4 regions of the Bradyrhizobium sp. AZCC 1693 genome follow, and region 1 is predicted to be linked to each of the others. Evidence: predicted binding sites of a transcription regulator. Region 1 holds the regulator's gene; each other region holds the start of a gene.
What was found. Region 1 encodes LexA, which represses DNA repair genes until DNA is damaged. Its sites were predicted from a motif close to TGTTCNNNNTGTGTTCNG; they were not measured.
Positions count from the first base shown of each region.

Region 2: the regulator LexA is predicted to act here: its motif matches at 4,629-4,646, upstream of V1293_RS11920 (ImuA family protein).
Region 3: the regulator LexA is predicted to act here: its motif matches at 5,090-5,107, upstream of recA (recombinase RecA).
Region 4: the regulator LexA is predicted to act here: its motif matches at 3,766-3,783, upstream of V1293_RS15095 (PA0069 family radical SAM protein).

Region 1 is NZ_JAZHSD010000001.1:1,326,672-1,334,482, forward strand. Features, by position in the region: gene V1293_RS06590 (hypothetical protein) at 1-277, opposite strand, end outside; gene V1293_RS06595 (S41 family peptidase) at 598-1,932, opposite strand; gene V1293_RS06600 (hypothetical protein) at 2,342-2,641, opposite strand; gene V1293_RS06605 (HAD-IA family hydrolase) at 2,822-3,448, shown strand; gene V1293_RS06610 (molybdopterin molybdotransferase MoeA) at 3,561-4,772, shown strand; gene lexA (transcriptional repressor LexA) at 4,985-5,686, shown strand; gene V1293_RS06620 (hypothetical protein) at 5,913-6,329, shown strand; gene V1293_RS06625 (hypothetical protein) at 6,472-6,651, shown strand; gene V1293_RS06630 (ComEC/Rec2 family competence protein) at 6,659-7,811, opposite strand, start outside.
Region 2 is NZ_JAZHSD010000001.1:2,444,070-2,451,880, forward strand. Features, by position in the region: gene V1293_RS11910 (error-prone DNA polymerase) at 1-2,290, opposite strand, end outside; gene V1293_RS11915 (Y-family DNA polymerase) at 2,287-3,879, opposite strand; gene V1293_RS11920 (ImuA family protein) at 3,770-4,564, opposite strand; gene V1293_RS11925 (UdgX family uracil-DNA binding protein) at 4,778-6,211, shown strand; gene V1293_RS11930 (M20 aminoacylase family protein) at 6,560-7,732, opposite strand.
Region 3 is NZ_JAZHSD010000001.1:7,516,624-7,524,434, reverse strand. Features, by position in the region: gene gcvT (glycine cleavage system aminomethyltransferase GcvT) at 1-226, shown strand, start outside; gene gcvH (glycine cleavage system protein GcvH) at 251-616, shown strand; gene gcvP (aminomethyl-transferring glycine dehydrogenase) at 771-3,644, shown strand; gene recA (recombinase RecA) at 3,899-4,987, opposite strand; gene V1293_RS35660 (hypothetical protein) at 5,283-5,498, shown strand; gene istA (IS21 family transposase) at 5,570-7,111, shown strand; gene istB (IS21-like element helper ATPase IstB) at 7,131-7,811, shown strand, end outside.
Region 4 is NZ_JAZHSD010000001.1:3,163,510-3,171,320, forward strand. Features, by position in the region: gene V1293_RS15075 (glycosyltransferase family 39 protein) at 1-443, opposite strand, end outside; gene V1293_RS15080 (ribonuclease HII) at 524-1,315, opposite strand; gene V1293_RS15085 (GNAT family N-acetyltransferase) at 1,374-1,946, opposite strand; gene V1293_RS15090 (VOC family protein) at 2,007-2,462, opposite strand; gene V1293_RS15095 (PA0069 family radical SAM protein) at 2,584-3,744, opposite strand; gene V1293_RS15100 (glycosyl transferase) at 3,932-4,504, shown strand; gene V1293_RS15105 (bifunctional helix-turn-helix transcriptional regulator/GNAT family N-acetyltransferase) at 4,656-5,588, shown strand; gene moaB (molybdenum cofactor biosynthesis protein B) at 5,715-6,278, opposite strand; gene ypfJ (KPN_02809 family neutral zinc metallopeptidase) at 6,462-7,400, opposite strand; gene V1293_RS15120 (site-specific DNA-methyltransferase) at 7,681-7,811, shown strand, end outside.

The DNA of each region.
Region 1 (7,811 bases):
GGGAAACCGGTGCGGGCTGCCTTGCCACGCGTGGGCGGGCCGCTTGTTCAACTCTTTCTGTTTCCGCCTCGGCCGGCGCCAAGACATTGGTCTCGCGTTCCTCGCGATGCCGCGCAGACAATGCTTGATAAGACCAGGCCATATAGGATTGACACGCACGGTTGCACGGCAGCCCGTCGATATAAACGACGCCGGGTGAATCGAGCGGATTTGCTTGCAGGGCTCCACTTGAACCGAGGAACAGGATCAGGGTCAGCAAAGTCCAATTTCTCGACATGACTACTCCGTTTGAACGCGCAGGGAGCGGGAACCGGCCTGGGAAAGATCTCGCGCGCGAGCTACGGTTGGGTCAGAGGCGGAGTTTCAAAAAAAAGACCCATTCTACTTTGCATGGGGTTGTTTTCGAGATTTTGCGTCTGGGCCTCGCGGTGTGCCGAAGACATCTGCAGTAAGCGGGCGAAATCTCCCGCGTAGATCCGGATGGAGCGCAGCGCAATCCGGGATCAGCTCGACAGGTTGCGCGACCGCACCCGGATTTCGCTGCGCTCCATCCGGGATCTACAGGCTGCGCGTGCGCGTTGCCGTTGTTGGCTGCGACTAGTTCGGCACCGCCCGCTTCGCAGCCGCCGGCGCGTTCGCATTCACCGTCACGCCGCGCAGCAGATTGAACGCCGCGTTCAGCGCCTTGTCGTCCTTCTCGTTCGGCGGAACCCAGGCTTGCGAGCCGGCCTGCTCGGCGCCGTCGGCGGCGAGGTGGCCGCGCATCGAGGCTTCGCCCTTCAGTTCGGCGCGGGTCTTCAATTCGTCCGGCACGTCCTGCAGCACCTCGACGTCGGGCGCGATGCCCTGGGCCTGGATCGAACGGCCCGACGGCGTGAAGTAGCGCGCCGTGGTCAGCGCCAGCGCGCCATTGCCTGATCCGAGCGGGATGATGGTCTGCACCGAGCCCTTGCCGAAGGTGCGCGTGCCGATCAGGGTGGCGCGCTTGTGGTCGCGCAAGGCGCCCGCCACGATCTCGGAGGCGGAGGCCGAGCCGCCATTGATCAGCACGACCAGCGGCTTGCCCTTGGTGATGTCGCCGCCGCGCGCGGTGAAGCGCTGGGTTTCCTCCGCGGTGCGGCCGCGGGTCGAGACCACTTCACCCCGGTTCATGAAGGCGCTCGACACCGACACCGCTTGGTCGAGCAATCCGCCCGGATTGTTGCGGAGATCGACGACATAGCCCGCGAGCTTGTCGGCGGGGATCTCCTTGGCGATGCTGGCGATGGCCTTTTTCAGGCCCTCGGTGGTCTGCTCGTTGAAGCGGGTGATCCTGATATAGCCGATGTCGCCGCTGTCGGTCTTGTAACGGACCGGGCGCACCCGGATGATCTCGCGGATGATGGCAACATCGATCGGCGCGGCCGAACCCTTGCGCGCGACCTTCAGCTTTATCTTGCTGTTGGCCGGGCCCTTCATCCGGCTTACCGCCTGTTCGAGGGTCATGCCCTGGATGGCCTCGTCATCGATCTGGGTGATCACGTCGCCCGACAGCATGCCGGCCTTGGCCGCGGGCGTATCGTCGATCGGCGTGACCACCTTGACGAGGCCGTCTTCCATCGTGACCTCAATGCCGAGCCCGCCGAACTCGCCATGGGTGGTCTCCTGCATGTCGCTCCAGCCCTTCTCATTCATGTAGCGCGAATGAGGATCGAGCGCGGAGATCATGCCGTTGATGGCGCCTTCCATCAGCTTGGAATCGTCGGGCTTCTCGACGTAGCTGGTCTTGATCCGCTCGAACACATTGCCGAACAAATTGAGCTGGGTGTAGGCGTCGGAACGGGCCGCAGCCTTTGCCGCCGCCACCAGATTCGCGCCCTGCGGTGCCATCACGACAAAGGTCAGACACGCGCCCGTCACCGTGCCGAGAAGAAAGGCAAAATTCCTGCGCATCGTGGGGCGTCCCTTTTCCCTTGCGGACGCCCGCGATTTCAGTGAATCGGCGCCCCTGTCCCGGCGCCACCAACTCACAATGGCTTTTTGGTCGGATCAAGGCACGCCGGCCCCCGGGCCATTACGGCTTTTTATCGGCTTCCGGCTTGCCCGGTAGCCCGATGAGCGGAGCGATACCCGGAGCCCCATTTTACCCCGCATCGCTACGCTCATGCGGGCTACGGATTCGAAGTCGACTAATCGGCTTCCTGCAGCCTGTTTTGCCAGGTGGAGGGCCGGGTTCCAAAACCACGCTTGGCGCAGGTGCCCAGCCAGTAGCCGAATTGCGGCGGAAGGTTGCGGAATGGGCCCTCCACGCCGAGCTATGAGCAGGTCGATTCCACGACCACGAGGCCGGCGCCGCCTTCTTTTACTTTGCGGCGCCCTCGGCGGATTTGGCTTTTGGCTTGGCCGGCGGCGCCTTGGCCACCGCCTTCGGCGGCGCGCTGTCGCTGCGCACCGTTCCCCAGGGGTCCGAACTCTTCTGTTCCGGGATGTTGCCGAGCGACCGCCGGTAGGCTTTCTCGGCTTCCTTCTCGGCCGCGATTTCCGACGGTGTCTTGACCTTGTCGGGATCACCGTATTTCGGAACACTATTCTGAGCCCAGACGGGCCCCGCCAGCGCGACGATCACGACGGTAGCGCGCAAAATTCCGCCCAGGATTTTCATGCCATCACTCCCCCATTTCGACCCAAGGCTCTAATTTTTGACGCGTCTTCCTGATGCGAACCGGCGTCCAGGTCGCCCGAAAGCGCTATAGCACAGCTCGCGCACCGGCTTAAGCGCCGGATCGGGCCGAATTCGGTCCAGCCCGTTGCCGATACCTGACCAGTTTTGTAAACGATGGCCATGAATTTGCCGCCAGCGCCCTCCTCCGCCGACGTTTTGCTGTTCGACCTCGGCCGTGTCGTGCTCGACATCAGCTTCGATCAGGTAATGGCGAACTGGGCGCAGCACGCGGGCTGCGCGCCCGCCGACCTCGCCGGGCGTTTTGTCGTCAACGACAGTTTCAAGCATCACGAGATCGGCCAGATCGATGACGCCGCGTTCTTTGCGAGCCTGCGCCAGTCGCTCGGCATCGGCATCACCGACGCGCAGTTCCTGGAAGGCTGGAACGCGATCTTCACCGGCGAGATGCCGGGCATTGCGCCTTTGCTGGCCGGCGCCGCCAAACGCATGCCGCTCTATGCTTTCTCCAACACCAATCCGGCCCATGTCGCGCATTTCTCGCAGGCCTATGCCGACGTGCTCAGCCATTTCCGCCAGATATTCCTGTCCTCGAGCATCGGTTTGCGCAAACCCGACGCGGAAGCCTATGATCATGTGGTAAAAGCGATCGGCGTGCCGGCGTCGCGAATCCTGTTCTTCGACGACTCGGCTGCCAATATCGAAGGGGCGCGGGCTCGCGGCCTTTGTGCCATCCACGTGACATCGACGGATGACGTGGCAAGGGCAGTGACCGCACTCGAAGTCTAGCCTTTTCCGTTCCGATGGAAATCGGAACGGGGCTCCAGGTTTTTGATTTGACGCGTTTTCTTGACGCGAACCGGTTTCCACCTCGCTGGAAAACGCTCTAGGAGGTCTGCCCGTGGCCTTGATGCCTGTCGCCGATGCGCTTGCTGCGATCCTTGCCGGCGCCGAACCGTTGCCAGAGGAGATGGTGGCGCTCGATGCCGCCTATCATCGCGTGCTGGCGCGCGACGTCGCGGCACGGCGGACGCAACCGCCGCAGGCGATGTCGGCGATGGACGGCTATGCGGTGCGCGCGGCGGATGCCGCCGACCTCAGCGCGCGGCTGAAGGTGATCGGCGAGGTCGCGGCCGGCCGCCCGTTCGAGCGCAAGGTCGGCCGAGGCGAAGCGGTGCGGATCTTCACCGGCGGCGTGATCCCTGATGGCGCCGATGCCGTCATCATCCAGGAAGACACCGGCGTCGACGGCGATCATATCACCATCACGGACGCCGCCGTTTCTGGCCGGCATATCCGGCCCGCCGGCGTCGATTTCAGTGAAGGCGACGTCTTGCTCAAGCGAGGGCGCCGGCTCGCCGACCGCGATTTGTCGCTCGCCGCCGGCATGAACTATCCGGAGCTAGCGGTGCACCGCCGCCCAAAGGTCGCCGTGCTTGCGACCGGCGACGAGCTGGTGATGCCGGGGTCGACCCCGGGCCCGGGCCAGATCGTCTATTCGAACGGCTACGGAATCCGTGCGCTGGCGCGCGCCGAGGGCGCCGAGGTCCTCGATCTCGGGATCGCCGCCGACACGGTCGCCGCCACCGCGCAAGGCATCCGCCGCGCCCGCGAGCTTGAAGCAGATATCCTGATCACCATGGGCGGGGCCTCGGTCGGCGACCATGACCTGGTCAAGCGGTCGCTGGAGGCCGAGGGCACGGCGATGGCGTTCTGGCGCATAGCGATGCGGCCGGGCAAGCCGATGATGCATGGCAGGCTGGGTGCAATGCGGGTGATCGGCCTGCCCGGCAATCCCGTCTCCTCCTATGTCTGCGGCTTCCTGTTTCTGGTGCCGTTGATTCGTGCATTATCGGGCCGCGACACCGTCCATCATCCGCGCGAAGGCGCCGAACTGGGGCGCGATCTCGCCGCCAACGACCAGCGCGAGGACTATCTTCGGGCCCGCCTAGAAGCGCGCGAAGACGGCACCCTGATCGCGGTTCCGGTGAACCACCAGGACTCATCGCTATTGGGGAATCTCGCTGCGGCACGGGCACTTGTGATACGTCCGCCGTTCGCGCCGGCTGCGGCAAAGGGTTCGCGTTGCGAGCTGCTCCGGCTGCCGGAATGACGCCCTGAACGGCACGTTTAAGGGTGTCTTCAGCCGAAGCCGCAATGCGTTCACTTGAAATTAAGTGGTTGCGGAACACATATCGAACATATAGTGTCCGTTCATGATTTGTTTCGACTGCTAGTGTCCATGGTTGGGAGTTTTGACGACTCCCGCGATGGACCCTGGAGATTCGGGACCGAAAGACGACGCCAACCGGGGGATTGCTCGCGATGCTTACGCGCAAACAGTATGAACTTCTGCGTTTCATCAATGAACGGTTGAAGGAAGCCGGCGTACCGCCCTCCTTCGACGAGATGAAGGACGCGCTCGACCTGCGCTCGAAATCCGGAATCCACCGTCTCATTACGGCACTGGAGGAGCGCGGCTTCATCCGCCGCCTGCCCAACCGCGCCCGCGCCATCGAAGTCATCAAGCTGCCGGAGCTGGCTGCCGCCGGCAACGGCCGCCGCGGCTTCACGCCGAGCGTCATCGAAGGCACGCTCGGCAAGCGCACGGTGAGCGCGCCGGCCACCGAGGACGACGGCAACCGCCCGGTCGCCGTGCCCGTGATGGGCCGGATCGCCGCCGGTACGCCGATCGAGGCGCTGCAGACCCGCAGCCACACCATCAGCGTGCCGCCCGATATGCTCGGCTCCGGCGAGCATTACGCGCTCGAAGTGCGCGGCGATTCCATGGTGGATGCCGGCATTCTCGACGGCGACATGGCGCTGATCCAGCGCAACGAGACCGCCGACACCGGCGACATCGTGGTGGCGCTGATCGACGAGGAGGAAGCCACCCTGAAGCGCTTCCGCCGCCGCGGCGCCTCGATTGCGCTGGAGCCCGCCAACACCGCCTATGAAGTGCGCATCCTGCCGCCGAACCGGGTCCGGATTCAGGGCAAGCTGATCGGGCTGTACCGAAAATATTGAACCGTCGGGTTGCAGACACGACCGCGACAACAGCCCCGGCCTTCGGCCGGGGTTTTTTGCGGCATGCCGGGAACCAAACTGTGTTAGCGCGTTTGTGATTTAGACGCAGCGCGCCGGTCGCAGAAATGCCCAGAAGCAAGAAAACGCTCTGCGCCAAGTCAGCTCTGATAGAGGCCTGTGCCTCCTTCCAGACACGGGGCGCTATCTCAAACGAGGGAGCCATCCGATGTGTGACTATAGCCTGCACGCTGTGGCGACGCGGCCTGCCAAGGTCGGCGAGACGCTGATCACCACGACATTCCGCGGTACGTCCACCCGCGGCTTCGCGTCGGAACGCGAGCCCGCAGTAGCGGTCTGCATGCTTCCCGGCACCGAACTGGCGTTCGCCGAAGACGTCAAATACGACAACCGGTGGATCTGGACGCGGACCACCGACTGGCGGGTCGGCAAGTTCAACCAGATCGAACCGGAAGTATCCGACCGTCATCATGACGCGATCGAATTTCCGGACGGAAGCCATGTGCTGGTGACGCAGCTTTGCGAAGGCCAGCGCGCAACCGTGCTGCAATTGCCGGTAACCGAGGGCGAACGTGCGCCGAAGGTGACGGAAGCGCCACCGGCCGAATCCATCGTGACCGGATAGAATACGATCCACATGCGATCCGCCGGTTCAGGCCGGCGGATCGCGGTGATATGGTTTTTTGAGAAACTCGGCACCGGGGCGGTCGGTGGTCAACAAAGTCACATGGCAAAGAGCCGGACGCGTCACGGAGCCCGGACGGTACATGTTCCGGTACGGCTGGCTCACCATCACGGCTGAAGATCTCGCGATCTGGCAGCAATTCCCCGAGGCGTCGTTCACGCTGGTCAACCTCCCGTCGTCTCCCGACGCGCCGGAGGAATTCCACCTCGGCGCGTTCGAAATACCAGCCAGTCGCTCAAGTCCCTCGGTCGACGAGCACTGAAGGTCGTCTACTCCTCCGCCTGAAGGTCTGCCTCGGCCGGCGTGGCGTCGACCGCGCGAGGCGGCACAACACGCGGCGCAAGAACGGTGGCGTCTGCCTCGCGCTCCTCGGCTGCGGCCGGCGACCACGGACGGTCAATGCCCCTCGGTTTGGCCGCTTCGACGACAAACCCCTCTCGGCTGCGTTGCAACGCCATTGCGCCCTGCCGCCGCAGCCGGTCGGCATCGATGACCGAAGCCGCGCATGACGCGGGTGCCTGCCGTAGCGTCACAATGAGCGCCGCGCGCTCGCAATCGTCCGACAGCGCCTCGGGCCTGAGCGCCTGCGCGACCAGGCCGCCAGCGGATTGCATCACGCAGCCAAGGTCGTCGCATGAGACGCCTGCGGTGAGCGACGCATCGGCCGCCGTACGCGCGTCCGCATCCGCCGCCAGCCACTCCTTCAGCAGGAAGACATCGCGGGAGCCTTTGGCCGCATGCATCAGATGGAGCTGGCCGTCCTGGCCGCGGACGCCGACATGGCGGCCGTCGGCAGAGATCAGAATATCCGGCTGCGGCACCCTCGCCGCCCACAGCGCCGCCGATAGCACCAGTACGGCGCCCGACCAGCGCAACGGCGTGCGCAGCAGGCCGAGCAGGATGATGCCGAGACTGGCGGCAATCAGCGGGCCGATGCCGAACGCCGGCACCCGCCCGACCGCGCCGGGCAACGCCGCGACCCATTGCGTCACCGCGATCATCCAGTCGATGCCTGTGCCCATGATCATCCAGAACAGGCGATCGAAACCGAACGGCATCGCGACGAGGCCGAGCAGGCCCGCCGGCATCACCACGGCTGAAACCACCGGCATCGCCGCCAGATTGGCGAGCACGCCGTAGGGCGTGACCCGGTGGAAATGAAAGGCCGCGTAAGGCATGGTTGCGAGCCCCGCCACCAGCGAGGCCAGCAGCAGCATCGTGAGCTCGCGGCCGCCCCACAGCGCCGCACGCGCGGTTGCGGTATGATCTGCGGTTGCAAGCAGACGCGGCATGCCGATCTGCACCAGCGCCACCAGGCCCAGCGTGGCGGCAAACGACATCTGGAAACTCGGATGCACCAGCGCTTCCGGCGCGACCGTCAGCACGATCAGGGCCGCGACCGCGAGCGTGCGAAACGTAACC
Region 2 (7,811 bases), 1.1 Mb from region 1:
AATGCTTCAGCCATGAGGAGATATAGACGAGCTGGGCGAAGCTTGCGGCGTGGCTTTCCGGAAAACCGTAGGAGCCAAAGCCCTTGATCTGGTCAAAACAGCCTTTGGCGAATTCGGGATCGTAGCCGCGCGCGACCATGTTGCCGATCAGCTTGGTTTCGTACGTGCCGATGGTGCCGAGGTTGCGGAAGGTCGCCATCGACCGGCGCAGGCCGTTGGCCTCTTCGGAGGTGAACCTGGCGGCCTCGATCGCGATCCGCATTGCCTGCTCCTGGAACAAGGGCACGCCGAGGGTCTTGTGCAGCACGCGATACAATTCGTCCGCCGGGCCTTGGTCGGGCGACGGCGACGGATAGCTCACCTTTTCCTGGCCGTTCCGCCGCCGCAAATAGGGATGCACCATGTCCCCCTGGATCGGACCGGGGCGCACGATCGCCACTTCAATGACGAGGTCGTAGAAGGTGCGCGGTTTTAAGCGCGGCAGCATGTTCATCTGCGCGCGGCTCTCGACCTGGAACACGCCGAGCGATTCCCCGCGGCACAGCATGTCGTAGACCTTTTCGTCGTCCTGCTCGACGGTGGCGAGCTCCCAGCGCTCGCCCTTGTGATCGGCGATGAGATCAAAGCATTTGCGGATGCAGGTCAGCATGCCCAGCGCCAGCACGTCGACCTTCATCATATGAAGCGCGTCGACGTCGTCCTTGTCCCATTCGATGAAGGTGCGGTCGTCCATCGCGGCATTGCCGATCGGCACATAGGTGTCGAGCCGGTCCTGGGTCAGCACATAGCCACCGACATGCTGCGACAGATGGCGCGGGAATTCGATCAGTTCGGTGGCGAGTTCGACCGCGAGCTCGACCATCGCATTCTGTGGATCGAGCCCGGCCTGCCGGACCTGCATCTCATTGAGGCCCTTGCCCCAGCTTCCCCACACCGTGTCGGCGAGCGCCGCGGTGACATCCTCGGTCAGCCCCAGCGCCTTGCCGACGTCGCGGATCGCACTGCGCGGACGATAGTGGATGACGGTGGCAATGATCGCGGCGCGGTGGCGGCCGTAGCGGCGATAGACATATTGCATCACCTCCTCGCGCCGCGAATGTTCGAAATCGACGTCGATGTCGGGCGGCTCCAGCCGCTCCTTGGAGATGAAGCGCTCGAACAAAAGATCGACCTTGGTCGGGTCGACCGAGGTGATGCCGAGCACGTAGCAGACGGCGGAGTTGGCCGCCGAGCCCCGACCCTGGCACAGGATGTTCTGGCTGCGGGCGTAATGGACGATGTCGTGCACGGTCAGGAAATAATGCGCGTATTTGAGCTCGGCGATCAGCGCGAGTTCTTTCCGCAAGGTGGCGCGCAAGGTATCGCTGATCTCGCCGCCGAAATATTTGTCGACACCGGCCCAGGTCAGGTCTTCGAGATGCTCTTGCGCGGTCTTGCCCGGCGGCACCGGCTCGTCCGGATACTGGTATTTGAGCTGGTCGAGCGAAAATGAAATGCGATTGGCAAAGCGCATGGTCTCCGCGATGGCTTGGGGAATATCGCGAAACAGCCGCGCCATTTCATGAGACGGCTTGAGATAGCGTTCCGCATTGGCCTCCAGCCGCTTCCCGATCGCGTCGATCGTCGTCTTCTCGCGAATGCAGGTCAGCACATCCTGCAGCGGTCGGCGGGCGGGATGATGGTACAGCACCTCGTTGGTCGCCAGCAGCGGCACTTTAGCGGCCAGCGCCAGCCGATGCAGCCGCGCCAGCCGGCGCTTGTCGTCGCCGCGGTAGAGCAGGCTTGCGGCAAGCCAGACGCCATCGGTGCGGCTGGTCTTCAGTCGCTGCAGAATTTCTTGCGCATTCGCCGCGTCGAAACGATGCGGCAGCGTCAGCACCAGAAGCTGGCCTTCGGAAAATTCCAGCAGGTCATCGAACCTCAGATGGCATTCGCCCTTTTCGATCCGCGTGATGTCGTCGCCGCGCTTGCCGCGGGTAAGCAACTGGCACAGCCGGCCATAGGCGGCGCGGTCGCGCGGATAGACCAGGATGTCAGGGGTGCCGTCGATAAAGACGAGGCGCGCGCCGATCAGGAGCTTTGGCTTGTGCTTGACCTCAGGGTTTTCGAGTTCCTTGTACGCGCGCACCACGCCGGCCAGCGTGTTGTGGTCGGCGATGCCGATGGCGGGAATGCCGAGTTCGCTTGCCTGATGCACATAGGCGCGCGGATCCGAGCCGCCGCGCAGGAACGAGAAATTGGTGGTGATGCCGATCTCGGCATAACCGGAAATGTTGGCAAGGCCTTTCATGCGAACAGCCCGTGCACGAACCATCTGACCGGCGCGGGTTCGCCCTCCGCGTCGGCCAGCTCGCTTTCATAGAGCCCGTCGCGAAAGATCCAGAAGCGAAGCCCCGCTTCATCCTCGATGCGGAAATAATCTCGCGTCGGGCCATCGCCGCCTTGCTTCCACCATTCCATGGCGATGCGTTCGGGCCCCTCCACCCGCACCACCGCGTGCGTCACGCGCCGCCAGGTGAACTGATGCGGCGGGCCGTCGGGCACGGTCGCGAACGGCACCTTGATGGGCTCCGGCCTGTCGAACAGCCTCAACGGCCGCAGCGGCGGCTCGCTCTCGATACGCTCCGGCCATGCCGCCTGCGCGGCGGCCGCCAGATGATGCTGTGCGGCTACGGCCATCACCGCGCGCTCGGGGATGTGGGTATCCTGCGGCAGGTGCACGACGACGCGTTTTCCGCCGATGCGCGCGGCGATGCGGTCGATCAGCGCGGACAGTTCGTCATTGTCGTGGACATTGGCGTCGAGGTCGCGCTGCTGCTGCACCACGATTTCGGTGCGGCTGGCGGACAGCCTGATGAGATCGAAGCCGAAGCCGGGATCGAGGGGATCGTTCAGCGCATCGAGCCGCTCGCGAAACAGGCGGTCGATCACCTCTGGCTTCGTCACTGGACGGCCGGTATCGACCGAGATGGTGCGCACCGCGCCGTCGGTGCGAAAAAAACTTGCGTCCAGCCGCCGGGCGCCCTTGCCCTGTCTGTCCATCGCCGTGACCAGCATGGCGGCGAGCGCGGACAGGTTCATCGCGATCACGGTGTCGGTGGCGACCGGTTCGGGAAAGCGCTTTTCGACGATGTAATCCGGCAGCGGCTTTCGGGGACTGATCGGGGCATCGCCCTCGCCCAGCGCCTGCTCCAAGAGCGTGGTGAAACCCGAGCCGAACCGCGCCGTGATTTCGTGGCGTCCGCGCGAGGCGACGTCGCCGATGATCTTTAACCCCGCGCGGCGCAGGCCGACGGTGATGGCGTCACCGGCGCCGAGCGCGGACACCGGCAGCGGGCTGACGGCTTCCGCCTCCTCGCCATCGGCAACGATCTTTCCGGAAGTCTGGCGCGTCAGCGTGCGGGCGCAGATCGAGGTCGAGGCGATTGCGGCGCTGACCGCAAAGCCGCGACGGCTCAGCGCGCCGCTGACGGCCTGCAACAGCGCGCGCTCGCCGCCGAACAGGTGGGCGCAGCCGGTGATGTCGAGATAGAGCCCATGCGGCGGATCGAGCGCCACCAGCGGCGTGAAGCGGTCGCACCAGTCGGCGATGTATTCAAGCGTCTTGCGATCGGCGACTTCGTCGGCGTCGAACACCGTCAGTTCGGGGCAGATCGCGCGGGCATTGGCGAGCGGCAGGCCGATCGAGAGGCCGGCGTGTACAGCCAACTCATCAAGCGCATAAATCAGAATGGCGTTGTGCTGCTTGGCGACGACGACGCTGGGGGTTTTATCCAGCTCTTCGTTGTCGTTCCCTACCTTGCGCTTGATGCGGTCGATGGGCAGGCGTGGCAGCCACAGGCTGAGGATACGCCGACGGTTCTCTGAAGAGGCACTCATCACAATTCCATTCCATGATCCAGCGGCCGACCGGGCCATGACGGTTACGAACCAGTTGCGCGTCGAAGACGGGCGCGCCCCAGGCGGTCCACGGGGCTGACGGCGGCGAATGCGCCGCGCGCACGATCCATCTGGTCTCCGCGGTCGAGGGTCGCGGCTCCGCCGCCATCCGCAGCAGCAATGCGGTGACGCCGGAGGCTGCCGCGGCCAATGTAAGTTTGCGGCTGGCGACGAGATCGAGCTGACGCGCCTGCCCCCAGACTTCCAGCACGACGGCGCCGAGCGCATCGCAGGCCAGCGCGTCGGCGGCGGTCCGCAACGCGGCGTCGGTATCGGGCGCGCGCACGGTCACGAGCAGCCGCGGATCGAGACCCAGCTCGCAAAGCCCGCTCAGCGACAGTGCACCCGATTCAATTTCCGAAAAGTCCTGCCGCACCCAGACCAGCGGCCGGCGCGGCGATACCCTTCCCGCCAGCCCCGTGATGAATCCCGTGGCCGCCGCGCTCTGATGGCCCTCGGCGAACACTTCATGCACCGCGGCGAGCGCAAGACCGCCCTGCAGCACAGCATCCGCTACCGCATGGCCGAGCGCGATCTTGTTGAGATCATGCGCATCGCCATGCGTCTCGATCCGCTCGATGCGTCCGCGCAAATTCGCAAGCGTGCTTGTGCGTGCGGTGCTCATGCGCCGCTCCCTTAGAAATTTTGGCCTTACCGCTTTTTCCTAATGAACCCGCGGCCAGCCCATTTGTTCATGATATGTTCTAATATAAAGCTAACCGGCCCGGCAGAGTCAATCGAGATCGACACTTGGCCGATTCATTAGTGGAATCAAAGGGATTCAGCGATGGATGTGCAACGTAAGCTGGAAATCCTGGCGGATGCCAACCCCGCACGAATGCACCACATCACCCTCGACAGCGAAACCGATTTCGACGGCTGGCGTAAAGCCGCCCGCGCGCTGGCGCTGAACGATGTGAAACCCTCCGACGTGAGCTGGCGCGTCGCTGATGATGCGCCCGAACTGTTCGCGCCGACGGCGCCGCTGGAGCCGCCACACGGCACCTTCAACGTACCTGCCAAATTCGTTGAACTGGCAGGGGTCGCGATCCTGCACAGCAACCCCGAGCGGTTCGCCCTGCTCTATCGGCTGCTATGGCGGCTGCGAAGTCATCACGATCTGCTCGACATTGCGACTGATCCTGACGTGGCCGAGATCGCCGCGATGGCAAAGGCCGTGCACCGCGACGAGCACAAGATGCATGCCTTTGTCCGCTTCCGCGAAGTCGGCCGCGAGCAGAAGTCGCATTTCGTGGCCTGGTTCGAACCGGAGCATCACATCGTCAAACTGGCCGCCCCCTTCTTCGCGCGCCGTTTTGCCGATATGCCCTGGTCGATCCTGACGCCCGATGTCTGCGCGCATTGGGACGGCCATGCCGTCTCGATCACGCCGGGGGTCGCCAAAAGCGAAGCACCGACCGTGGATCGGCTGGAGGAAATCTGGCGCAGTTACTGCGCCAGCATTTTCAATCCCGCCCGGCTGAAAGTGCAGGCCATGCAGAAGGAGATGCCCCGGAAATACTGGAGGAACCTGCCGGAGGCCTCGTTGATTAAGTCCCTGATCGAAGGTGCGGAACGTTCAACCAGCGCGATGATCGAAAATGGCGTCACCGAACCGCACAAGGCGCAGAAACGGCCGGAGCCGCCCATGGTCCGTAAAAAAGGTCAGGACGACATCGAAACCCTGCGCGAGGAAGCCGCCGATTGCCGCGCCTGTCATCTCTACAAGCATGCGACCCAGACCGTGTTCGGCGAAGGCCGGCAAACGGCGCGGATCATGCTGGTCGGCGAGCAGCCCGGCGACAAGGAAGACCTCGCCGGCAAACCGTTCGTCGGACCCGCAGGGCAAATGCTCGATCGCGCGCTGGAAGAAGCCGGGATCGACCGCCGCACAGTCTACGTCACCAATGCGGTCAAGCATTTCAAGTTCGTGCCGCGCGGAAAAATCCGCCTGCACCAGAAGCCGAACACGCCGGAGATCAGGGCGTGTCGGCAGTGGTACGAACGTGAACTGGCCGCGATCAAGCCCGACCTGGTGGTGGCGATGGGCGCCACCGCAGCGCAGAGCGTGTTCGGAAAAATTACCCCGATCAACAAGAACCGCGGCCGCCCGATCGATCTCGATGACGGCACCAGGGCGCTGGTGACGGTGCACCCATCCTATCTGTTGCGATTGCCCGATGCCGACGCCAAGGCACGCGAATACCAGCGCTTCGTCCAGGATCTCAAAATCGCCGCCGGCGTGCTGCGAAAATCAGCACATGCGGCCTGAATTCCGCCAATCCGGCAGCCGCAATTTCTGGTGAAATACAACGGGAAAATTGACAATCCCATCTGCAACCATTAATTGATGGAAGACACAATCGCATTCTCAAGGGAATGTGGGACGTCTGGTCACGCCATGACGCTCCCATACGGTCGACGCGCTGCGCGGGTCCCCTTCAGCCCCGGCACCGTGCAGCGCGCGACCCACCTCTTCCGGCGCGAACCGAGCACAATGCCAACATCTCAAGTCGCGGCTGAGCGGCAAATAAAGAAGGCCCGTATTGGAGATACGGGCCTTCCTTGATGTGACCTCGCACTTCATGTGCGATCGAAGTTCATGAACGTGCGATGCGAGTTACGCCGCCGCCAGCTTGTTCTCGACCAGCTTGATCCAGTACGAGGTGCCGTACACGATCGCCTCGTCGTTGAAATCATAGGCGGGGTGATGGAGCCCTGCGCTGTCGCCGTTGCCGCAGAAGATGAAGGCGCCCGGCCGCGCTTCCAGCATGTAGGAAAAATCTTCCGCACCCATCAACGGCGGCATCTCATGGACGTTCTGGGCGCCGGCCACTTCCCTGGCCACCTCTGTGGCGAAGTCGGTCGGCTCGGCATGGTTTTTGGTGACGGGATAGCCGCGCTCGTAAACCAGATCGATTTTGGCGCCGGTCATCTTGGCCACGCCCTCACACACCTCGCGGACGCGCCGTTCGACCGTTTCGCGCACTTCCGGCGTCAGCGTCCGCACCGTGCCGCGGAGTTCGGCGGTCTGCGGGATCACGTTGCGGGCGTTGCCGGCGTGGAACTCGCAGATCGAGATCACCGCCGAGTCCAGCGGATCGAGGGTCCTTGAGACGATCGACTGCAGGGCGGTGATAAGCTCAGAGCCGACGAGCACGGAATCGATGCACTTGTTCGGGCGCGCGGCGTGACCGCCGAGCCCTTCGATCTTGATGTCGATCGAGTCGGTCGCAGCCATGACAGGACCGGACCGGATGGCAAAGGAGCCGACCGGAATCCCTGGGCCATTATGCATGCCGTAGACCTGCTCGATGCCGAACCGGTCCATCAGCCCGTCCTCGATCATGGCGGCGGCGCCCGCGCCGCCCTCCTCGGCCGGCTGGAAAATCACGACCGCGTCGCCGGCGAAATTCCGGGTCTCGGCGAGGTACCGCGCTGCACCCAAAAGCATCGCGGTGTGACCGTCATGGCCGCAGGCGTGCATCAGGCCCGGCGTCTTGGAAGCATGGGGAAGGTTGGTCGCTTCCTCGATCGGCAGCGCGTCCATGTCGGCGCGAAGCCCGATCACCTTGATCTCGCCATTGCCGGGCTGCTTGCCCTTGATGACGCCGACGACGCCGGTGCGGCCGAGGCCCGTCGTCACCTCGTCGCAGCCGAATTCGCGCAGGCGGTCTGCCACGAATGCTGCGGTGCGGTGGACCTCGTACAGCAATTCGGGATTTTCATGGATATCGCGGCGCCAGGCCTGAATATCGGGTTGCAGATCGGCGACGCGGTTGACGATGGGCATGGGAATTCTCTGGCCTCAAAGGTTGGAACGCTCGTGCTTCCTTAGCATGCAAGCGGCGGTCCACCCAACACTATGCCGC
Region 3 (7,811 bases), 6.2 Mb from region 1:
GGTGCGCGAGGGCGCGCTGCTGTTTTCGGATGCGGCTTCAAGCGAGCCGATCGGCAAGGTCACCTCGGGCGGCTTCGGCCCGAGCCTCAATGCGCCGGTCGCGATGGGCTACCTGCCGACATCGCTCGCCGCCAACGGCACCCAAATATTTGCCGAGGTTCGCGGCCAGCGCCTGCCGCTGCAGGTCGCGGCCATGCCATTCGTTCCCAACACCTACAAACGCTAGTTCTGCAAACGCTGAGGAAGCTTCATGACGACGTTGTTCACATCAGACCACGAATGGCTCCGCATCGAGGGCGATGTCGCCACCATCGGCGTCACCGATTACGCGCAGTCCCAGCTCGGCGATGTCGTGTTCGTCGAACTGCCCAAGGTCGGCCGAGCCTTGAAGAAGGCCGAAGCCGCCGCCGTGGTCGAATCGGTCAAGGCCGCCTCCGACGTCTACGCGCCGATCTCGGGCGAGGTGCTGGAGGTCAACGAAGCGCTCGCCGCCGAGCCCGCGCTGGTGAATTCCGACGCCGGCGGCAAGGCCTGGTTCTTCAAGCTCAAGATCGCCGACAAAAGCGAACTCGGCGGCCTGATGGATGAGGCCGCTTACGCCAAGCACACGGCGTGAGGTGATGAACCACTTTACGACCACACACTCACTGTCATCGCCCGGCTCGACCGGGCGACCCAGTACGCCGCGGCCTATCGGCCTAATCGCCGGCTTCCCGGCGTACTGGATGCCCCGCCTTCGCGGGGCATGACAATCAACCAGGGAAACTGCGATGAACGCGCCGCTCAAGACTACCACTGAGGCCGCCACCGATTTCGTGCGCCGGCATATCGGCCCCTCGCCCCGCGACATCAGTGCGATGCTGGACAGCGTCGGCGCGAAGAGCCTAAGCGAACTGATGGGCCAGACGCTGCCGTCCTCGATCCGGCAGAAGGCCGCACTCGATCTCGGGCCGGCGTTGAGCGAAACCGAAGCGCTGTTGCATATGCGCGAGCTGGCCGCGCAGAACCAGGTGTTCACCTCGCTGATCGGCCAGGGCTATTCCGGCACCATCCTGCCCGCGGTGATCCAGCGCAACATTCTGGAGAACCCGGCCTGGTACACGGCCTACACGCCGTATCAGCCGGAGATCAGCCAGGGCCGGCTGGAGGCGCTGTTCAACTTCCAGACCATGATCTGCGACCTCACCGGGCTCGACGTCGCCAACGCCTCGCTGCTCGATGAAGGCACGGCTGCTGCCGAAGCCATGGCGCTCGCCGAGCGCGCGGCGCAGGCGAAATCAAAATCGTTCTTCGTCGATTCAGAGGTGCATCCGCAGACGCTCGCGGTGCTGCGCACCCGCGCCGAGCCGCTGGGGTGGAATCTGATCGTTGGCGATCCCGTCACCGATCTCGACACGGCCGAAGTGTTCGGCGGCCTGTTGCAGTATCCGGGCACATCAGGCGCGGTGCGCGACCTCAGGCCCGCGATCGCAGCGCTGCGCGCCAAGGGCGCGCTTGCGGTGATCGCCGCCGATCTGCTGGCGCTGACGCTGATCGCCTCCCCCGGCGAGCTCGGCGCCGATATCGCCATCGGGTCGGCGCAGCGCTTTGGCGTGCCGATGGGCTATGGCGGCCCGCACGCGGCCTATATGTCGGTACGCGACGCGCTGAAACGCTCGCTGCCCGGCCGCATCGTAGGCCTGTCGGTGGATTCGAAGGGCGCGCCGGCCTATCGGCTGGCGCTGCAGACCCGCGAGCAGCACATCCGCCGCGAAAAGGCCACCTCCAACATCTGCACCGCGCAGGTGCTGCTGGCGGTGATCGCCTCGATGTATGCGGTTTATCACGGCCCGGAGGGGCTGACGCATATCGCGCGAACGGTGCACCGCCGCGCCGCGGTGCTGGCGGCAGGCTTGCGCAAGCTTGGCTTTGCATTGAAGAGCGAGACGTTCTTCGACACCGTGACGGTGGATGTGGGTACCAGACAAGGCGAGATCGTCGTCCGGGCGCATGCTGAAGCAATCAATCTGCGCATCGGTGAAGGCCGGCTGGGCATCGCGCTGGACGAGACCACGACGCAAGCGACCGTCGAAGCGGTGTGGCGCGCGTTCGGCGGCAAGCTGAGCTATGCCGACATCGAGGTCGGCGCGCGCGAGACGCTGCCGGCGGGGCTGAAGCGCGACAGCGCCTTCCTCACCCATCCGGTGTTCCACGCGCACCGCTCCGAGACCGAACTGCTGCGCTACATGCGCAAGCTCAGCGATCGCGACCTCGCGCTCGACCGCGCCATGATCCCGCTGGGCTCCTGCACCATGAAGCTCAACGCGACCACGGAGATGATTCCATTGACGTGGCCTGAGTTCGGCAGCCTGCATCCGTTCGCGCCGTCCGAGCAGGCCAAGGGCTATCATGTGTTGTTCAGACGGCTTGAGAAAGCGCTGTGCGACATCACCGGCTATGACGCGATCTCGCTGCAGCCGAATTCGGGCGCGCAGGGCGAATATGCCGGACTGCTCGCGATCCGGGCCTATCACGCCGCCCGCGGCGAGCCTCATCGCAAGGTGTGCCTGATCCCCTCCTCCGCCCACGGCACCAATCCGGCCTCCGCCCACATGGCCGGCATGGAGGTGGTGGTGACCGCCTGCGACGCGCGCGGCGATGTCGACGTCGACGACCTCCGCGCCAAGGCGGAGAAGCATTCGAAAAACCTCGCCGCCGTCATGATCACCTATCCCTCGACGCATGGCGTGTTCGAGGAGCACATCCGCGATATCTGCGACATCGTTCACGGCCATGGCGGCCAGGTCTATCTCGACGGCGCCAACATGAACGCGCAGGTCGGGCTGTCGCGACCCGGCGATTACGGCGCCGATGTCTCCCACCTCAATCTGCACAAGACCTTCTGCATCCCGCATGGCGGCGGCGGCCCGGGCATGGGGCCGATCGGCGTCAAGGCCCACCTCGCGCCCTATCTGTCGGGGCATCCCGCAACCGATGGCACGGAGCCGGCTTCCGTCGGGCCGGTGTCGGCGGCGCCGTTCGGCTCAGCGTCGATCCTGACGATTTCCTACATCTACATTTTGATGATGTCGGGCGAAGGATTGAGGCGCGCCACCGAGATCGCGATCCTGAACGCCAACTATATCGCGAACCGGCTCGATCCGCATTTCCCGGTGCTCTACCGGAACGCAAAAGGCCGCGTCGCCCATGAATGCATCGTCGATCCCCGTGCGCTAAAGACGACCAGCGGCGTTACCGTCGACGACATCGCCAAACGCCTGATCGACTATGGCTTCCACGCGCCGACCATGAGTTTCCCGGTGCCGGGCACGCTGATGATCGAGCCGACCGAATCGGAATCGAAGGCGGAGCTGGATCGTTTTTGCGACGCCATGATCGCGATCCGAAGCGAGATCACGGAGATCGAGGCCGGCCGCTGGAAGGTCGAGGCCTCGCCGCTGCGCCACGCCCCGCACACCGTGCACGACATCGCCGACGATGCGTGGGCCCGCGCCTATAGCCGAGCCAAGGGTTGTTTCCCCGACGGCGTCTCGCGCACGGACAAATACTGGAGCCCGGTGGGTCGGGTCGACAATGTCTATGGCGACCGCAATCTGGTGTGCTCGTGCCCGCCGGTCGCGGACTACGCGCAAGCGGCTGAGTGACGGCCGAAAGGCCGTCATTCCGGGGCGCGCTTTAGCGCGAACCTCAGATGTGCAACTACGCATCGGGGAATCTCGAGATTCCCCGATGCGTAGTTGCACATCTGAGGTCTGGTCCTTCGGACCATCCCGGAATGACGGCGCAAATAGACAAATAATTCGCGGAAACAAAACGGGCGCTGAAGACGTCGGCAACTCAACGTCCGCAGCGCCCGTCTGTCGCGTTTCAAGCCTTATCGGCCTGAAGCGTCGGAAACTTATTCCTCCGCCGGCTCCTCGCCATCGGCGTCGCGCTCGGCGGGGCCGGCGAGGATCTGCTCGGCGATCAGGCCGGAGTTCTGGCGGATCGCCGTCTCGATCTTGGCGACCATGTCGGGATTGGCCTTGAGAAACGCTTTTGAGTTCTCGCGTCCCTGCCCCAGCCGCTGGCTGTCATAGGAGAACCAGGCGCCGGATTTTTCGACGATGCCGGCCTTGACGCCGAGATCGAGGATCTCGCCCATCTTGGAGACGCCCTCGCCATACATGATGTCGAACTCGACCTGCTTGAAGGGCGGCGCCAGCTTGTTCTTCACCACCTTGACGCGGGTGGTGTTGCCGACGACTTCGTCGCGCTCCTTGATCGCGCCGATGCGGCGGATGTCGAGGCGGACGGAGGCGTAAAATTTCAAGGCATTGCCGCCGGTGGTGGTTTCCGGCGAGCCGTACATCACCCCGATCTTCATGCGGATCTGGTTGATGAAGATCACCATGGTGTTGGACTTGTTGATCGAGGCGGTGAGCTTGCGCAGCGCCTGGCTCATCAGCCGCGCCTGCAACCCCGGCAGCGCATCGCCCATCTCGCCCTCGAGTTCGGCCTTCGGCACCAGGGCGGCCACCGAGTCGACCACCAGCACGTCGACCGCGCCGGAGCGCACCAGCGTGTCGCAGATTTCCAGCGCCTGCTCGCCGGTGTCGGGCTGCGAGATCAAGAGTTCGTCGATGTTGACGCCGAGCTTGCGCGCATAGACCGGATCGAGCGCGTGTTCGGCGTCGATGAAGGCGCAGATGCCGCCCTTCTTCTGCCCTTCCGCCACCGTGTGCAGCGCCAGCGTGGTTTTGCCCGACGATTCCGGCCCATAGATTTCGACCACCCGCCCCTTCGGCAACCCGCCGACGCCGAGCGCGATATCGAGTCCAAGCGAGCCCGAGGAAATGGTCTCGATGTCCATCGAGCGGTCGTTCTTGCCCAGCTTCATCACCGAGCCCTTGCCGAACTGGCGCTCGATCTGGGAGAGCGCGGCGGACAGGGCCTTGGTCTTATCCATGGAGGATCCTTCAACGATACGCAGGGCAGTGGCGGACATAATACGTGCTCCTTATGGCGGGGATTCGCGAGCGGGACAAACGGGCGGTGGCAGGTTTCGGGATTCGATGGCGTATAGGAATCCTGTACCACCTTTGTTCCATGTTCGCAATATGTTCTTTTCGCGAAGGTCGGTACTGTCCGTATTCCGAGCCCCGTGTCCTAATTCAGAGTTAGCGGTGTCCTAATTTGTGAATTGTTCACCTGGGAACGGATCGCCCGGCGACGGCATATTAGGATCGGTATTTCCTCAAAACCCTGCGGTTAGGACCCGCAAAAAACTACGAGGTTGTGTCATGAAGCGTCGCCGTTTCAAGCAGACTCAATCCCTTGAAGAACGACTTGCCAAAGAGGCGAAGCGCCTACGCAAGGAAGCCAAATTGCTTCCACCTGGCGCTGTATGCGGAATCCGAGGCAAGGCGGCCACCGATTCCGACGGAAAGCGGTCACCGATTCCGATCGAAAGCGGCCAGCCAATCCGAACGAAGGCGGCCACCCTGTTGATAGGGTGAGACGGGGCGCGTTGTCGGCAATCTGAACGGGGCAAGGTCCTCCTTTTGCGGTCCACGCAATGGGAGGTCTGATGCCCGCCGAGAGATTGCCGATGCGGAAGATTCGAGAAGTTCTGCGCCTGAAGTATGCCTGTGGGGCGAGCGATCGGGTGATCTCCCGATCGGTCGGGATCGGCCGCACGGCGATCGCGGAGTATGTCCGCCGCGCCGCGGTGATCGGCATCACCTGGCCGATACCGGAGGAGCTCGACGACACCGCGCTGGAGCGCAAGCTGTTTGCGCCGGCTGGCTATAACCCACCGCGATCGAAGCCGCTTCCGGAGTGGGGACAGATCCATGCCGAGCTGCGCCGCCGCGGCGTGACGCTGGCGCTGCTGTGGGAGGAATACCGCGGTCATCATCCCGACGGCTACGGATACAGCCGGTTCTGCGACCTCTACGTCGAATGGCGCCACGGGGTCACGGCGACCATGCGACAGACCCACGCGGCCGGCGAAAAGCTGTTCGTGGACTTCGCCGGCGATACCATGCCGGTGTTCGACGGGCTCACCGGGGAGGTGCGCGCCGCCAAGATCTTCGTCGCGGTCATGGGAGCGTCGAATTACACCTTTGCCCAAGCCCGGTTCAGCGAGACGCTGCCCGACTGGATCGGCGCCCATGTGGATGCGCTTAGCTTCCTGGGCGGGGTGCCGAAGGCGCTCGTCTGCGACAATCTGAAGGCCGGGGTGACGGTGGTGAGCCGCTACGAGCCGGGCGTCAACCGGACCTACCAGGATCTCGCCGCCCATTACGGCACCACCATTATGCCGGCCCGGCCGCGCAAGCCGCGCGATAAGGCCAAGGTCGAGGCGGCGGTTCTTATCGTCCAGCGATGGATTTTGGCCCGGCTGCGCAACCGGCGCTTCTTCTCGCTCGCCGAGTTGAACGTCGCGATCCGCATCCTGGTCGACGAACTCAACGCCCGCCTGATGCGCAAGCTCGGTGCCAGCCGCCGCGAGTTCTTCAACACCATCGATCGTCCGGCGCTGATGCCGCTGCCGGCCGAGCCCTATCAGTACGCCGAATGGCGTCGTGCCCGCGTGGCACCGGATTACCACGTCGAAGTTCAGGGACACTTCTACTCGGTGCCATCCCGCCTGATCCGCCAGGTCGTCGAGGTGCGGGCCACCGAGGCTACCATCGAGGTGTTCCATCGCGGCACCCGCATCGCCAGCCACGCCCGCTCGGGCGTGAAGCGCCGCCACACCACGATCCCCGAGCACATGCCGAGCGCGCATCGCCGATACGCCTTCTGGACGCCGGCGCGTCTGCTGGCCGCCGCCGAGCAGATCGGTCCGTCCACGATCGCGCTGTGCGAGGCGATCATGCGGACAAAGCCGCATCCCGAGCAGGGCTTCCGATCCTGTCTCGGCATCCTGCGGTTGGAAAAGACCTATGGGACGCAACGTCTCGAAGCCGCATGCCGCCGTGGGATCAGCATCGGCTCAGCGAGCTATCGGTCGATCGCCTCGATCCTCAAGACCGGCCTGGACAAGGCCTTCCTTCCCGACACCACCCCCGACGCCGATCCCATCCAGCACGGCAACATCCGTGGCCGCGGCTACTACCACTGACCAGCAACAAGGAGACCTTATGCTCAGCAACCACACCCACGAACGTCTCGCCGCTCTCGGGCTCGCCGGCATGGCCAAGGCCTTCGATGATCAGCAACGCCAACCGGACGTCACCGCGCTGACCTTCGAGCAGCGCCTCGGCCTGATGATCGATCGCGAAGCAACCGAGCGAGAGAACAAAAGGCTCATCGTGCGCCTGAAGTTCGCCTCGCTACGGCAGACCGCAATCGTCGAAGATGTCGATCTGCGCGCTCCGCGCGGCATCGACCGCGCCTTCTTTGCCAAGCTCGTCGATGGCGATTGGATCGGCCGCAAGCAAAATTTGCTCATCACCGGGCCGACCGGCGTCGGCAAGAGCTGGATCGCCTGCGCGCTCGGCCACAAGGCATGCCGCGATAATCGATCGGTCTTATACCATCGCCTGCCAAGGCTGTTCGAAGCTCTGGCCCTTGCCCGCGGCGACGGACGCTACGCGCGGCTCCTTAAGACGCTATCGAGGGTCGATTTACTCATCCTGGATGATTGGGGCCTTGCCCCGCTTACTGGCGAGCAGCGCCGCGATCTCCTCGAAGTCGTCGACGATCGCCACCAGCGTGGATCGACCATCATCACCAGCCAGGTGCCGATCGAGCATTGGCACGAGGTCATCGCCGACCCGACCATCGCCGATGCCGTCCTCGATCGCCTCGTCCACAACGCT
Region 4 (7,811 bases), 1.8 Mb from region 1:
TGCAGCAAAAGCAGCGCCCATAGCGGGCGCGCCAGCACCAGCGGGCCAAACTCGACGCCGGGCGAACTGAACGCCACCACCGTCATCGAAAGCAGTACCGCGAGCACCGCCTGCTGGCCGCCGACGATCGCGCGGGCCAGGTGATAGTAGATCCAGAAGGTGACGACGGCGCAGACTTGCGCCAGCAGATAGACGCCGAACATGTTGTTTCCGGCGGCGCGGAAGGCGATGTCGGCAAGCCAGAACGCCAGCGGCGGACCGAGCCAGGTTCCGACCTGGTATTCCCGTCCGAAGGCCAGCGCGGTCGCAAGGTCGCCGGGCGGGCTGCCGTAGAGCAGCATCGGCAGGATCAGCCAAAGTCCGGCCTGGGCCAGCACCACGATCCAGACCACCAGCCGCGGCCGGGCGCGGATCAGTTCGACAACGAGCGAGGTGAAGCGCATGAAACGTCCGAATGCCGGGCCGGGCAGCCCTGTCCACAGGGACGTTTGATAGAGCGCAGGAGCCCCCGAGGCAACCGGCCTCAGATCGAGATTGAAACGTCGGAAGCAATCTCCCCGTCGACAGCGAAGAGATCGGGCTCGACCGTCTCTTCGACCGTCTCAGGGTAATGTTTCAGCCGCGCGGCGATCACCGGCGCAAAAAATCGGCGGTGGTGGATGCTCGGGCCTAGCCGGTCCAGCGCCTCGCGATGTTCCGGCACGGCGTAGCCCTTGTGGGTTTCGAAGCCGTAGCCCGGGCAATCCAGCGCCAATGCGCACATCAGGCGGTCGCGCGTCACCTTGGCGATGATCGATGCCGCCGCGATCGACATGACGATGCCGTCGCCACCGATCACCGCGTCACAGTCGCAGGGCGCATCGATCTTGTCGCGGCCGTCGACAAACACATGTTTCGGCATCTCGGGCAGCGCACGCACGGCGCGCGCCAGCGCCCAGAGCGAGGCGCGCAGGATATTGTCGCGATCGATCCGTGCGGGCGAAGCAAAGGCGACCGCAAAGGACGATGTCGCGCAGATCTCCTCAAACAATTCCTCGCGGCGCTCGGCGGTCAGCCGCTTGGAATCGTCGATACCCTTGGGGATTCGCTTCGGGTCCAGCACCACGGCGGCGGCCACCACCGGACCCGCCAGCGGCCCGCGTCCGGCCTCGTCGCAGCCGGCCACCGGCCAGACGCCGCGCTTGATCAGCCCCCGCTCGCGGCGAAAGCTCGGCGGCGCGACCGCGATGACGCCCTTGAGAGGCTCGGCCTTTTCCATGCCTGCCTTCTTATCGGTTTTTTTGGCGTTTTTCTTGGCGGACTTGTCCCGAATCATGCCGGGATCGTGCGAAAGCGCGGGCCCCGGCGCAACCGGAAACCCGGCACAATTCCCGTTATTCAGCGCGCCGCCGCCACTCCGCGGCCTCAATCACATAAACGCTCCGGCTTCCGCGCCTGGGGTCCGTCATGGTTTCCAGATGGCGCATGCCGAGCTTCTCGAGCGCGTGAATGGACGGTGCATTTCGCGGATCGACAAGTCCGAGCAATCTGCCGCATTTGAGTCGATCAAACCCAAAGGCGAGTTGCGCCTCGCCGACTTCGGTTGCGATCCCCCTGCCCCATGCCCGGCGCGCAAGGACAAATCCGATTTCAAAATCGTCGGCCCCCAGCGCCTGGCATGGAGACAAGCCGGCAAAGCCGATGGCTTCGCCCGCGGGCTTTTCGGTCAGAACCGCCATCCCTGTGAGGCTTTCGCCGAAGGTGAATGATCTCCGGATGAAATCTTCGGCGGCGTCCCTTGCCATCGGAGTTCCGGAAAAGGCAAAGCGCATCACATCGCTGTCGCCAAGGATCAGATCCTGCAGAATCGGTATATCCTCTTCGACCGCAGCGCGCAGAATCAGGCGCGTCGTCGTCAAGATGACGAGCGGCTGCTTTTTCGATCCCGGCGTGGGTTTCTGGTTCATCAAGCCGAAATACCGCACTTCGCCGCCAGATAGAAGTGGCACAGCCATATCATCTTGGGTTTAATCCGGCAGGTGAACCCGCCGGTCATCGCCGACCTCGATGCCGGGCGCGACCACGACTTCCCAGGGATGGTTGTCGGGATCGCCGAAATAGCCGGAGTAGCCGCCATAATCGGTCTTGTGCGCGGGCTTCAATAGCGACGCGCCGCAGGGGATGGCGAAATCCAGCACGGCGTCGACCTCCTCGACGGAGCCGCAATTCCAGGCGAGCGTCGTTCCGCGAAAAGTTTTCGGCCGAGGCTCATCCGGCAGCGTGACGTCGCGGGCGAGTTGATCCCACGGGAACAGCGCGATCAGCGTGCCGCCGGTGTCGAAGAAAGCGACCGCCTCGCCGGTTGCGTGCATTTTTCGGGCAAAACCGAGCGCTTCGTAAAACGCGATGCTGGCGCGCATATCCGTTACGCCGAGCGTTATGACCGTGAACCGGGGAACAGGTTTCGGCGATTTTCCGCTCATCTTACTCTCCAACGTCATTAACATCATCGCAAGCGACGAAGTTCCGTGACGACATGGATTGCTCCCGCCTTCGTTCTTTGAGCTACGGCGGACACGTCGCTTGCGCTCGCAATAACGGCTTCTAGAACAAACTCAGTTGCTGTCCGCTCCGCTTCGGCTTGACGAAATGATCTGTCGTCAGTTTCGCGCGGCGCTTGTTGAGGCCGAGCTTTTCGCAGGCGATTTCGAACCGGCGTCCGATCATCCAGGCCATCGGGCCGGTGCCCTTCATCCGCGTTCCCCATTGCGAGTCGTAGTCGCGCCCGCCGCGCATGTCGCGGATCAGGGTGAAGACGTGACGGTAACGGTCGGGATAGTTCGCCATCAGCCATTCGCGAAACAAGTCGCGCACTTCCAGCGGCAGCCGCAGCAGCACGTAGCTTGCTTCCTTGACGCCGGCATGGGCCGCGGCGTCGAGAATGCGTTCGATCTCGGAATCGTTCAGCGCGGGAATGACGGGGGCGACCATCACAGTTGCTGGAATGCCGGCCTGCGACAATTGCCGCAGCGCCTCCAGCCGCTTCGGCGGCGTCGAGGCGCGCGGCTCCATGGTGCGCGCAAGCTTGGGATCGAGCGTGGTCACTGATATCGCAACCTTGGCCAGATTGCGTTTCGCCATCCGCTGCAGAATATCGATGTCGCGCGTCACCAGCACCGATTTGGTGACGATGCCGACGGGATGGCCGGCCCGATCGAGCACTTCGAGAATGCCGCGCATGATTTTGTGTTCGCGCTCGATCGGCTGATAGGGATCGGTGTTGGTGCCGATCGCGATCATGCGCGGCTCGTAACCCGAGGCGGCCAGTTCCTTCTCGAGCAGTTCCGGCGCGTCCGGCTTGGCGAGCAGCTTGGATTCGAAATCGAGCCCGGGCGACAGACCGAGAAAGGCGTGGGTCGGCCGTGCGAAGCAATAGACGCAGCCATGCTCGCAGCCGCGATAGGGATTGATCGAACGGTCGAACCCGATGTCGGGCGAGTCGTTGCGGGTGATGACCTTGCGCGAGGTATCCAGCGACACCGTCGTCTTGAACGGCGGCAGCTCGTCCAGGCTCTGCCAGCCGTCGTCGAAGGCGACCCGCGCCTCGGCCTCGAACCGGCCGCTCTCGTTGGACTGCGCGCCGCGCCCGCGCCGCCGCTTGCGTTCGATGGCGACCGCAAGCTCATGAAAAGGTGTCGCACCCGCCGGCTCGGAGGGCGCCGTGACCGGCGGGTGCTTGAGGGCATGAGAGGATGCTCGGCTCATGAAGCGAACATAGCATGCCAAAAGAACAAATCAAGAACAACATCGACAATTCACACGAAGCGCAAACGCCGGAAGAGCCGCCGGCCGCCACTGCCACAAAATAACTGCGCGCAAACGGCTGCTTTGATCGTGACAAGGTGATAACGGTGCAGCGTTTTCCACCGTTTGAGCCATCGAAGCCTCATCCATGTTGAGCGTGATCATTCCAACCGAAGGGGTCGAGCAGCCCGCCGTCGCAACGCTGGCGGCGCTGGTGCCGGGCGCCGCAGCCGGCGTCATCCGCGAGGTGCTGCTGGTCGACAGGGCCGGCAATGGCGTGATCGAACGGGTGGCGGACGTCGCCGGCTGTCGCTTTCTCAGGTTTGAAGGAACACGCGCCGCGGCGCTGGCTGCCGGCGCGCGGGCGGCGCGCTCGCCATGGCTGATGTTCCTGCACGCCGGCGCGGTGCTCGACAATGGGTGGATCGACGAGACCACCCAGTTCATCCAGAACGTATCGAGCAGCGACCGGCCGCGCGCCGGGGTGTTTCGCTATGCCCGCTCGCCCTATGGCGACGCGCGGCTGCGCGACGGCTTCAAATTCGTCGCCCGCATGATTACCGGGCCGTCGGCGGAACAGGGGTTGCTGATAGCGCGCGATCATTATGAGCGGCTTGGCGGCTACCGGCCGGATTCGCGTCGTTCCGAGACGCGGCTGTTGCGCCAGCTCGGCCGCTCGGCGCGCACCCAGTTGCGCAGCCGGATCATGGTCGTCGCCTAAAGCGGTACACCGCAGGGCCCAGACACAAAATATCGAAAACAACCCCATGCAAAGTAGAGCGGGCCTGGCGCCTCGCAGGATGCCTGCGGTCAAATATATACTTGCCAAGAGCAACTATATATTTGACAATGGCAAATATCGAGGGAGTATCATGTCCCAACTGGATTCCGAACATGAAGTCGCGGCGGTTCGCGCCTTTAACCGCTTTTACACCCGCAAGCTCGGCGTGCTGGACCAGCAGCTCCTGAAGAGCCCCTTCTCGCTGAGCGAGGCCCGGGTGCTGTACGAACTCGCCCACCGCCAGGATCTCTCGGCAAAGGAGATCGGCGCCGAGCTGGGCCTCGATGCCGGCTATCTCAGCCGGATCGTGCAGAATTTCGATGAAGGCGGATTGATCACCCGCGAACCGCTGCCGTCCGACCGCCGGCAATACCGGCTCGCATTGACCGCCAAGGGCCGTCAGGCGTTCGCCAAACTCGAGCGCAGTACAAAGGACGACGTCGCGGCGATGCTTGGCTCGCTGCCGCACGGCGGCAGGGAGCGCCTGATCGGGGCAATGGCCGACATCGAGCGCCTTCTCGGCGACGATATCAGTGCCGCACCACGACCGGCGACGCTGCGCGAGCCGCGCCCCGGAGACATGGGATGGGTGGTGCAGAGCCATGGCGCGCTCTACGCCCGCGAATACGGTTGGGATTCCTCGTTCGAGGGGCGCGTAGCGGAGATCGCGGCCAAGTTCCTTAGCTCGTTCGACGCATCGCGGGAACGCTGCTGGATCGCTGATATCGAGGGAGCACAGGTCGGCTCGATATTTCTGGTGCGGCACACCGACGACGTCGCCAAGCTCCGATTGCTGCTGGTAGATCCCGCCGGGCGCGGCCAGGGCCTCGGTCATCGGCTGGTCGCCGAATGCATCGCGTTCGCGAAGGCCTGCGGTTATCGCAGAATCACGCTGTGGACCCAGAGCATCCTGGTCGCCGCCCGCAAGATCTATCAGGAAGCCGGATTCAAGCTGGTCGCCACCGAGCCGCACCGCAGTTTCGGCCAGGACCTGATCGGCGAAACCTGGGAACTGGAACTGTGAAGCCGGGGCGTCGCGATAGTCAGCGGCGCGTTACGCCTGAACTCATCGACTTCCATATCAAGCGTGCGCATCAATTGCGCATCGAAGCCTGGCGTAACATGTGGCGCGCGATAGGCGCGCTGCTGATCAGGCTGAAGCGCCTTGTGCTTTAGGCCGCCTTAGGTGCTCGTCCAGCCGCGGCATGATCTCGACGAAATTGCAGGGGCGCGTGCGGTAATCAAGTTGAGCGGCGAGGATGCCGTCCCATGCATCGCGGCAGGCCCCCGGCGATCCCGGCAGGCAGAAGATGAAGGTCGCCCCCGCTACTCCCGCGGTGGCGCGGCTCTGCACCGTCGAGGTGCCGATCTTGGCGTGGCTCAGCATGTGGAAGGCGATGGAAAAGCCGTCCATCCGCTTTTCGAACAGCGGCTCGACCGCCTCCGGCGTCACGTCGCGACCGGTGAAACCGGTGCCGCCGGTGGTGATGATGGCATCGACGCCCTCGTCGGCGATCCATCGCTTGATGATGACGCGGATCGCATCGATGTCGTCGACGATGATCTCGCGCGCGGCAAGAAGATGACCGGCCGCGGTCAGCCGCTCCGCCAGCGTGGCGCCCGATTTGTCATCGGCCAGCGAGCGCGTATCCGAGACCGTCAGCACCGCGATGTTGAGCGGCACGAATTGTTTTGATTCATCGATGGAGGACATTTCGCTCGATCCCTCGTGTCCCGGACGCGGTGCAGCGTCTTCACGCTGCTCCGCAGAGCCGGGACCTAACTCAAAGTAGCGTCACACAACACGGACCCCGGACCAGCAGCGCATCACCATAGCGCGTCGAAGACGCGCGTGAACGCGCTTTCGGTGCTGCGCAGCATCCGGGGCACGAGACCGTCACAACGCGCCTTGCGCAAACGTGTTGCAGGCCTGCACCGTACCCTGCTTGTAGCCGGTCATGAACCATTGCTTGCGCTGCGCCGCGGAGCCGTGGGTGAAGCTATCGGGCACCACCCTGCCCGTCGACTGCCGTTGCAGCGTGTCGTCGCCGATCGCGCTTGCCGTGGTGAGCGCCGCCTCGATATCGCCGGCTTCGAGGAAGCCCGGACGTTTCTTCTCCTCGCGGTTGACCCAGACGCCGGAAAGACAATCCGCCTGCAATTCGACCTTGACCTGCAGCGCGTTGGCTTCGGCCTTGCTGCCGGCCTGCTGCTGCAGCCGCGTCACGCGCGGCAGGATGCCGAGCAGATTCTGGATGTGATGTCCCGCTTCATGCGCGATGATGTAGGCCGTCGTGAATTTGCAGGCGCTGCCCGAACAGCCGCGGAAGCGCGTTTCGACTTCGCGGAAGAAACTGGTGTCGAGGAATATCTGCTTGTCCGGCGGGCAGTAGAACGGCCCCATCGCCGACTGCGCCATGCCGCAGCGGCCGCCATTGGTGGCGTTGCGAAACAGCACGATGCGCGGTCCCGTGTAATTCTGTCCGCTGGACTGGAAGATCTCGCTCCAGCGGTCGTCGATCTCGCCGAGAATGCCTGAGATCATGCTGCCGACTTCGTCCTTCGGCGCGCCGGTCTTGGCCGGCCCCGACCGGCGATCGGTCTGGTAGGTTGGCGCCTGTCCGCCGCCGGTGAGGATTTCGGCGCCGCCGATCAGGATGCGCGGATCGATGCCGAAGGCATAGCCGACCAGGCCGAGCACGATGATGGTGCCGATGCCGAGTCCGCCACCGCCCATCGGCAGGCCAAACCCGCCGCCACCGCCACCCATTCCGCCGCCGCCATCGTCGCGACGGTCTTCAATGTCGTCGCTGCGGCGGAAATCATCGTAACGCATGGCGGTATTTCCTCATCCCCGGCTGATTGCTCGAATACCTAACGCTGCAATCACGTAAAATTTCCATTCCGTTAATCAATAGCCCGCCCGGCAAAAATTGCCTAGTGCGCAAGCGGCCCGCAATCTCTGCGAGCAATGTTCCCCTGCAATCTCTTTGCGCAATGTTTGCCCATAACATTCTTGGTTAAGTCGATTTTTACTTTGCGCGGTCAATGTATCGCCAGTCGGTTGTTTAGTCCCGCGTCGCCGACAGCGTCGCCTGAGTCAGAGTAATTGAGTCATGGTAGTGTCGCGTCGCGGGGCGTCTGTAAGGGCGCCCCGCACTAAATTTGAGTCTGAGTCCAGCGCTCGTATCGTCGTCGGCGATTGCGTCGCCGAGATGTCGAAGCTTCCGGCGGGTTCCGTCGATCT